Prochlorococcus marinus str. SB: one gene and its partner. The protein of the gene in region 1 interacts with the protein of each later gene in a pairwise test. Links are inferred from orthologs where the notes say so. Each region holds a gene or a part of one and is shown in the gene's direction. Other genes may lie near its edges.

What was found. Proteins that work in one complex are often made in the same cells at the same time.
Region 2: the proteins of tsaE (region 1) and rlmB interact in binary tests that used the Escherichia coli proteins (3 or more experiments, as listed by UniProt). The link is inferred for Prochlorococcus marinus str. SB from one-to-one orthologs.

What each region holds. Positions count from the first base shown.
Region 1 is NZ_JNAS01000002.1:740,472-745,135, reverse strand. Bases 1,234-4,157 are described here. They hold tsaE (tRNA (adenosine(37)-N6)-threonylcarbamoyltransferase complex ATPase subunit type 1 TsaE), read left to right. Parts: upstream 1,234-2,438; coding sequence 2,439-2,876; downstream 2,877-4,157. Other genes in these bases: EV02_RS02510 (alpha/beta fold hydrolase), read left to right, coding at 3,921-4,157; EV02_RS02505 (carbohydrate kinase family protein), read right to left, coding at 2,834-3,832; ahcY (adenosylhomocysteinase), read right to left, coding at 1,234-2,387. In the rest of the region: EV02_RS02485 (single-stranded DNA-binding protein), read left to right, coding at 1-310; EV02_RS02490 (DedA family protein), read right to left, coding at 307-966; more of ahcY, read right to left, coding at 969-1,233; more of EV02_RS02510, read left to right, coding at 4,158-4,664. UniProt on the Escherichia coli protein: Required for the formation of a threonylcarbamoyl group on adenosine at position 37 (t(6)A37) in tRNAs that read codons beginning with adenine.
Region 2 is NZ_JNAS01000001.1:152,538-157,276, forward strand. What follows is about bases 595-3,593. They hold rlmB (23S rRNA (guanosine(2251)-2'-O)-methyltransferase RlmB), read left to right. Parts: upstream 595-1,591; coding sequence 1,592-2,596; downstream 2,597-3,593. Other genes in these bases: carA (glutamine-hydrolyzing carbamoyl-phosphate synthase small subunit), read left to right, coding at 595-766; EV02_RS09165 (STAS domain-containing protein), read left to right, coding at 893-1,192; EV02_RS07645 (ribonuclease III domain-containing protein), read left to right, coding at 1,189-1,587; EV02_RS07635 (DUF1816 domain-containing protein), read left to right, coding at 2,740-2,955; gatA (Asp-tRNA(Asn)/Glu-tRNA(Gln) amidotransferase subunit GatA), read left to right, coding at 2,986-3,593. In the rest of the region: more of carA, read left to right, coding at 1-594; more of gatA, read left to right, coding at 3,594-4,434; EV02_RS07625 (DNA polymerase III subunit alpha), read left to right, coding at 4,519-4,739. UniProt on the Escherichia coli protein: Specifically methylates the ribose of guanosine 2251 in 23S rRNA.

The sequences.
Region 1 (4,664 bases):
TGAATCAGGCAGTATAGTAGCGAATTTCACAATTGCAGTTAACAGAAGAAGCAGAGATGAAGAGCCAGATTGGTTTAATTTAGAAATATGGGGCAAGCAAGCACAAATAGCCGCAGATTATGTGAAAAAAGGATCATTAATTGGAATTACAGGAAGCTTTAAAATTGATAGCTGGAAAGATAAAAATACTGGAGAAGATAGATTTAAACCAGTTGTTAGGGTAGATAGATTAAACTTACTAGGCTCACGAAAGGATTCTGATAATAACCAATATTCCAACAGCAATAACTCAAGTGAAATTCCTTTTTAAACTCTATTTTTTTTAAGAAATCTAATAAGTATTCTTATAAAAAAATATAAGAAAATTAAAATTAAAATTGGCTTTACAACATATTTGATTTGATCTAAATAAGTTTGAATAATTGGATAATTTTCACCAAATAAATAACCTGAATAAGTGAGAAGTGCTACCCATATCAGGCTCCCAAATGTAGTCCAAAGCAAAAATTTTCTTAATGGCATAAGTTCTATGCCAGCAGGAACAGATATTAAAGTTCTTATACCTGGTACTAATCTGCCCCAAAAAACTAAAGAAACACCGTATTTATCAAACCATCTTTTACTTTTACTTAAATCACTAGGAGAAATACCCAGATATTTTCCGTTTTTATCTAGAAAATTTGAAAGTCTTTTTTCATTTACTAATCTACCTAAATAGTACCAAGGCAATGATCCTAAAATAGTTCCAAGTAATCCCCAAAAAACTAAAATATAGAAATTTAATTTTTGTTGATAAACAAAAAAACCTCCTAATGGCATTATTATTTCCGAAGGAATTGGAGGTATTATGTTTTCCAAAAACATAGCCAAACAAATAGTGAGGTATGCAATTGTTGAATTCTTTTCAACAGCCAAACTAATATAGTCCGGAATTGAAGTAAGAAAATTTACAAAAATTAAACTCAAACTTAGTATCTATAAAGCTCTGGTTTGTAAGGTCCTTCAACAGAGACATTGATATAGTCAGCTTGTTCCTTAGTTAATTTTGTTAATTTTGCACCAATTTTATCAAGATGTAATCTAGCTACCATTTCATCTAAATGCTTTGGTAAAACATAAACCTCCTTAGCATATTTTTCTGACTTATTGAAAAGTTCGATTTGAGCTAATACTTGGTTAGTAAAAGAATTACTCATAACAAAACTTGGATGTCCAGTGGCACAGCCTAAGTTAACTAATCTACCTTCTGCTAAAAGAATTATTTTATTGCCACTTGGTAAAGTTATGTGATCAACCTGTGGCTTAATATTTTCCCATGGATAATCTTTCAATGAAGCCACATCAATTTCATTATCGAAATGACCAATATTACAAACTATGGCCTCATCTTTCATCTTGACGAGATTTTCGTTTGTAATCACTTGATAGTTCCCAGTTGCTGTAACAAAGATATCTATATCTTCCACAACATCTTCTAACGTAACAACGCTAAAACCTTCCATTGCCGCTTGAAGAGCACAAATTGGATCAACTTCAGCAACTTTTACGATTGCACCAAGTCCACGTAATGATTGAGCTGAGCCCTTACCTACATCTCCAAAACCCATTACTAAGGCAACCTTTCCAGCAATCATCACATCAGTTGCGCGCTTTATGCTATCTACTAAAGATTCGCGGCAGCCATATAAATTATCAAATTTGCTCTTAGTTACTGAATCATTAACGTTAATCGCAGGGAAAGGTAAAGCATTTTGCTTTTGCAGTTGATAAAGTCTTGCGACTCCAGTTGTTGTTTCTTCAGTAACACCAATGATATTACTCTTAATTCTAGAATAGAAGTTACTATCGTTTTCTAATTTAGACTTAATAGAATTGAATAAAGCAATTTCTTCTTCATTTCCGGGATTATCTAAAACAGACAAATCTTTTTCCGCTTTACTGCCGAGTATCAATAAACCAGTTGCATCCCCACCATCATCAAGAATCATATTTGGAGAGTCTGAACCCCAATCAAGGATATAGTGGGTATATTGCCAATATTCGTCAAGAGTCTCACCTTTTTTTGCGTAGACGGAAATTCCTTGATCTGCGATAGCTGCAGCCGCATGATCTTGAGTTGAAAAGATATTACATGAGGCCCATTTCACTTCTGCACCAAGATCAACAAGAGTTTCTATTAAGACTGCTGTCTGAATAGTCATGTGAAGGCTTCCAGCTATTTTTGCACCTTTTAGTGGCTTTTCAGATTGATATTTATCTCTCAAGGCCATTAATCCAGGCATTTCTTTTTCGGCAATTTTAATTTCTTTATGTCCAAAATCTGATAAAGATATATCAGTAATCACGTAATTAGGTGTAGAGGTTTTAACTGAATTTGCAATAACCATATCTAGTAAATACTTTATCTATTAAACTATAAATGATTTTTGAATAAATTTGTGTTTGTTGAGAATTTAGAAGAAACTTTAAATCTAGGAAAAAAACTCTCTCGCAAATTAAATCCCCAATCAATTGTTTTATTACAGGGTCCAATTGGGGCTGGAAAAACCTCATTTGTTCAAGGGATTGCTAAAGGCTTGTCAATTTCTGAGGACATTACAAGCCCTACATTTGCTTTATCGCATCATTACAACTCCGGAAGAATTCCACTAATTCATCTTGATTTATACAGGTTAAAAAATATTACTTCAGCGAAAGAAGTTTTTTTTTCAGAAGAAGAAGAGGCAATACAAAAGAAAGCCATTTTAGTTATTGAATGGCCAGAATTAATAGAACCAGTTATTGATAATTTCTGGAAAATAGAAATTAGTTACGCAAAAAATTTCGGGAGAAACTACGAAATAAGAGATCCCAAAAATTTATTAGCCTCCTCATAATTTGGCTGTTGATCGATGGCGCCTTCGCCAAGACAAGTTAATAATCCACAAACACCTGCGAACTTAATGCAATCTTCTATCTCTTCTTCATTTGAAGGATAGCCAAAAGAAATTAATTTTGAAATAAAGCCAGCCAGAAAAGCATCGCCTGCGCCAGTTGTATCAACAATTTTTTGTGAAGTAAGAGTTTCGGTAATTCCCTGCAATCCGTTGATATACCATAAAACGGGATTTTTTCCATCAGTTATTATTACATCTGGTCTATTAGACAATTGTTGAGATATTAGCAAGGGATTTTCATCCTCAAAAAACAAAGTTGCTTCTTCCTTAGCAAGCTTTAAAACATTTGCATGATTTAAAAAATTCTTAATTAATTTCACTCTACCCGCTTTACTAATTTCTGATGAAAAACTTGCATGATCCCAAAAGACCTCTCTCCAATTCAAATCAATAACTATTTTGACTTCAAATTTATTAGCCTGTTCCACAAGAAAAAAAACAGTCTCTGCTGATATTGGAGATGATAATAAGATAGTTCCTGTAACCAAATATTTTATTTCTAAAAAAGATTTCTCCAAACTTAAAATTTCTTTTTCTAATAATTTCTTCCTAAGAACTTCGTCTGCAAAGCATGAATTAGAACTTTTCTCAAAGCCTGAAAAAAAACGATCACCAAATTGATCTCTATCTACATTAACCACGCGAGTAGATGAATCATTATCTAATTGCAAGAAATCTAAATTAACTCCCAATTGATCAAATTGCGTAATAAATTTTTTTCCATAATCATCATTACCCAAACTTCCTATAAATGTTGAATCTATTTTTAATTTTCTTAATGCACAAGCAACATTAGCCGGCGCACCACCCAAAAAATCTGTAAATCCTTGATTTGACTTATTTCTGATTCTGTCTATTAAAGCCTCTCCAATACATATGACCTTTCTCTTTTTCATAAGTGAACGCTTTTTCTTAACTAAGGATAATTTATTAAAAACGAATAATTTTTTTTTGAATTAAAGTTTAATTAAAAGCAAACTCATAGTGTCTTTAAATAAATCTGAAACTTGGCAGTGGAAAAATTGGAAAATTTCTTGGTCTTTATCCAAAGAATCTAATTCTGAAAAAAATATTCAAATTTTATTAGTTCATGGCTTTGGGGCATCTAAAAACCACTGGAGACATAATCAAGATTTTCTTGGTAAATTTTCTAATTGCTACGCAATTGACTTATTAGGATTTGGAAAAAGTAGTCAGCCTAGTGCTTTATTAAATTTCGAACCTGAAAAAGAAAACTCAATTAAATATTCATTTGACTTATGGGGTAATCAAATATCAACATTTTGTGCAGAGGTAATAAAATCTCCTGTTTACTTAGTAGGAAATTCAATTGGTGGTGTTATTGCATTAAAAGCTGCTGAAATCCTAAAAGATAATTGCAAAGGTATCATTTTGATTGACTGTGCACAAAGAACTATGGATGATAAACGTTTAAAAAAAAGTGATATCTTAATGAATCTACTAAGACCTGTACTTAAAACGATAGTCAGACAAAGAGTAATTAGCAATACACTTTTTACAAGAGCTGCCAACCCAAAAGTTATAAAGAAAATACTTGAACAAGCTTACCCTACAGGAAAAAATATTGACAAAGAATTGATTGAAATACTTTATCAACCCTCTCAAAGGAAAAACTCTAAAGAAGCATTTCGAGGTTTTATTAACTTATTTGATGATTATCTCGCGACTGACCTTTTCGATAAGGTTGATGCTCCAATTCAATTAATT
Region 2 (4,739 bases), on another replicon or contig:
AAGGTCTAGTGGCGCGATGAATGGAGTTATTACTTCTCTAGATAAAACTGATGAAAGTTGTTTAAAGATAATTTCTGACACTCCAAAGATGGAGGGATTAAATTTATCAAAAGTTGTTTCAACAAAGCAAAAATATATATGGAAAAGTCATACGAAAACAATTTTTGATCTAAGAAAAAGATATGACGAATCTTTTAAAAAGTTAAAAATAGTAGCAATAGATTTTGGAATTAAAAATTCAATTCTAAATAGACTTGTATCCCATGGTTGTGAAGTTTTGGTTTTGCCTTCTCGATCTTCTCTAAATGATGTTCTTTCTAACAAGCCTGATGGTGTGTTTTTTTCAAATGGTCCCGGCGATCCTTCATCTGTTTCTGAAGGTATAGACTTAGCAAAATCTCTCATTGAATATGGTCAGATACCTATGTTTGGTATTTGCCTTGGCCATCAAATATTTGGATTAGCATTAGGAGGTTCAACTTATAAATTACCCTTTGGACATCGTGGTTTAAATCATCCTTGTGGTGAAAATAATAAAATTGAGATAACTAGTCAGAATCATGGTTTTGCTATTGATCCCCATACTCTCTCAAAGGACATAGTTAGAATTACCCACTATAACCTTAATGATAATACTGTGGCTGGCCTAGAGGTTTACAATAAGCCTATATTTAGTGTGCAATATCATCCAGAAGCTGGACCTGGCCCACATGATTCAGATTATTTATTTAAAAAATTTGTTTCTCTAATGTTAGAAAGATGTTGACATATTGTTTTCATTTGATTTGATAATTACATTTGATAAATTAATTTTTTGGAGGTATAAATCATAGAAGATTTCCAGAAGTTAACCGTTTCTTTAAGAGGAAACCTTGAGGTTAAAAGAAACATAATGGTTTTTACTTTTAAAGGCCAACTAGATGCTTTCTCAGAAAAACAATTTAAGACTTTTGTTACTAATAATTTAAAAAATGACCTTCCATTCGTTATAGATCTTACAAAAATAGATTTTTTAGATTCATCGGGGCTGGGAGCACTTGTTCAAACTTCAAAAGAATGCAAAAAGTCAAAACTTGGTTTTTCTGTCGTTGGCAATTCGAGAGTTGCCCAAACAATTAAACTTGTTCGTTTAGGGGATTTTCTTAACTTGAAGTCAAGCCTTGAAGATGCATTAAATTATTTAAAGAATTGAATTATTGGATTCAAAACTTGGTTCCATATGGATCTCCCGAGGATATAGGTGTTATTCAACTTGCTTGGCTTGGAGATTCGGTATGGGAGCTCCATCAAAGACTAAGGCATGTTCATTACCCTCTAAAATCTAAAGACCTCCATTTATCTGTAGTAAATGAAGTAAAAGCAAAATCTCAGTCAAAATCTTTAAGTCAAATCGAACATTTGTTAAATTCAAATGAAATGGATTTAATTAGGCGTGCTAGAAATAAAACAAAGAGATATCCAAAATCTTCAAACCCCACCATATATTCTAGAGCAACAGGTTTTGAAACTCTTATTGGCTGGCTATTTTTAAAAGATCCTCAAAGATTATCAACCCTTTTTGAATATTTAGAATTAAAAATGAATTGAATCTATGAAAAACTCGTCAAATAAATTTCGCGGAAAAAATAATAAAGAACGCAAAAAAAATTCAGATTTTGGTTATTACCCAAAAAATACAAATAGTTCTGAAAAAAATGATAGATTTTTCAACAATTCCGCTAAAAATAAGAAAGTTGAAAATTTAAAAAAAAATGATAAAAATAATACTTTTTCTTATTTAAAAAGAAGAAATCCAAGTTTTAAATCACAAACAGAGTTTCCTAATAAAAATTCTGATATGCATCAAGAGTTTATTAATAAGAGAAATTTTGATGATTGGATATGGGGTAAACATTCGGTTTATGAAGCTCTTAGTAGTGATAGAGCGATTAATAGAATTTGGTGCACTTCGGAAATTTTTTCTTCAGACAAATTCTATATTTTGCTTAAGGATCTTAAATCAAAAGGAGTTCTTATTGAAGAAGTTTCTTGGAACAGACTTTCGCAATTGACATATGGAGCCTCACATCAAGGTATTGCATTGCAGTTAGCGTGCTCTAAAACAATATCCATAGAGCAATTAATAGATTTTTCTAAACAAAATTGTCCAAATCCTATATTAGTCGCTTTAGACGGTATAACTGATCCTCATAATGTTGGTGCGATTATTAGATCAGCAGAAGCATTTGATTGTAAGGGTGTAATTATTCCTCAGAGAAGGTCTGCAGGATTGACTGGAACTGTCGCCAAGGTAGCTGCAGGAGCCTTAGAACACCTTCACGTTAGTAGAGTTGTTAACTTAAATAGAGCTCTTGATGAACTTAAGAAAAATGGTTTTATTGTTGTTGGCTTATCTGGAGATGGTCAATTATCCATGTCAAATTTTAAAGAAAAAGGACCTTTGGTAGTTGTAGTTGGCTCTGAAGATAAAGGTATTTCTTTGCTTACTCAGAAAAAATGCGATTTTATATTAAGTATTTCTCTTAAAGGTAAGACTACAAGTTTAAATGCCTCTGTGGCGGCTGCAATATCATTATTTTACTTGACAGATAAATAATTTTTATTAAAAATTACTTTTTTAAAGACCACTAAAATGTTGTTGTTTCAATACATTAATATGATTAATAAAAATTTATTGAATTTTCACTACAAAATTGTATAGAATTTAACAAGAATTGATGGTCAATCAGGCCAAAAAAATTGATTAGAAATTTTGGAAACAAACTTGGTTTAGCCTGGTGGGCTAAAATTGAGACAGATGAACCTAGTAATACATACTGGTTCGGCCCATTTATTACTAAACGTAGTTTAAAAGAAAATATGTCTTCTTTTATTAAAGATCTTTCTGATGAAGGTTCCAAAAATATTAAACACACTTTAGTACGTTGCAATAAAGAAGAACCATTAACTGTTTGATAACTTTGAATTTAAGAAATAAATTAAAAAATGAATTTTAATTCTTTAAGAAAAGAAATTACCAGTAATAATGTTTCTGTTAAGGAATTAGTTAATGATATCTTTGAAAAAATCGATCAAAAAGATCCTGAAATTAACTCATATATTTGTATTACAAAAGATAATGCTATTGAGCAAGCAGAGAATATTGATAAATTAATTCAAAATAAAGAAAAACTGCCTCCTCTCGCGGGGATCCCAATAGCAATAAAGGATAATATTTGTACCAAAGGAGTCACAACAACTTGTGCAAGTAAAATGCTTAAAAGCTTTGTCGCTCCTTATGAATCTACCGCTTCGAGCAAATTATGGTCTTCAGGGGGAATTTGTTTAGGAAAAACAAATTTAGATGAATTTGCAATGGGTAGTTCAACCGAAACTTCTGTATTTGGTGTTACTTCAAATCCCTGGGATATTAATAGAGTGCCAGGAGGCAGTTCAGGCGGTAGTGCTGCTTCAGTTGCCGCTGGATTTTGTGCTGCCGCTATAGGTTCTGACACAGGAGGATCAATAAGACAGCCAGCTTCATTTTGTGGCGTCGTAGGTCTTAAACCTACTTATGGCAGAGTTAGTAGATGGGGGCTTGTAGCATTTGCTAGCTCTCTTGATCAAATTGGCCCAATTACAAATACTGTCTCAGATGCTGCTGAAATTCTTTATTCAATATCTGGTAAAGACCCCTTTGACTCAACATGTCTTGACAAACCAGTACCGAATTATTTGACTGACTTAAATAAATCTATAAAGGGTTTAAAAATTGGAATCATTAAAGAATGTTTTGATCACCCAGGGCTTAATCCAGAAGTTAAGGAATCTGTTCTTTCTGGAGTTGATAGATTCCAAGCTTTAGGGGCTGAAATTATTGAAGTTGAATGTCCTAGATTTAATGATGGAATTGCGACATATTATGTAATTGCACCATCTGAAGCCTCCGCAAATTTAGCTAGATATGATGGAGTTAAATATGGCCACAGATCGAATGAAGGTACAAATCTTATAGATATGACTTCAAAAAGTAGAGCTGAGGGTTTTGGAGATGAGGTACAAAGAAGAATTTTGATAGGTACTTATGCATTGTCAGCTGGATACAGTGATGCCTATTACAAGAAGGCACAAAAAGTTAGGACACTTATAAGAAAAGATTTTGATAATGCTTTTAAGAAAGTAGATGTTTTATTAACTCCAACTTGCCCAACCACTGCTTTTTTAAAGGGAGATTTTGTAAATGATCCACTCTCAATGTATTTGTCTGACCTATTAACTGTTCCTGTTAATTTGGCAGGCCTCCCAGCAATTAGTATTCCTTGTGGTTTTGATACTAGAGGATTACCTATTGGAATGCAATTAATAGGCAATGTATTAGAGGAAGATAGAATATTGAATGCCGCAAATATCTTTGAAATTGATGCTCAGGTAATTAAGAACAGACCTTTATTTTAAATTTGTATTAATAATTAATTTGTAATCACAAAGTATAGATCTTTTAGAAATTTTCTCTATCTTATATATATAAATTATTTGAATATGGCTTTCGTTCCTCTTCATAATCATAGTGACTACAGCTTGCTTGATGGTGCCAGTCAAATTTCAAAAATTGTAGATAGAGCTTGTGATCTTGGAATGGAATCGATAGCTCTTACTGATCATGGAGTTATGTATGGTGTTCTTGATTTGGTCAAGAAGTGTAAAGAGAAAGGTATAAAACCAATTATTGGTAATGAAATGTATGTGATTAATGGTTCTAT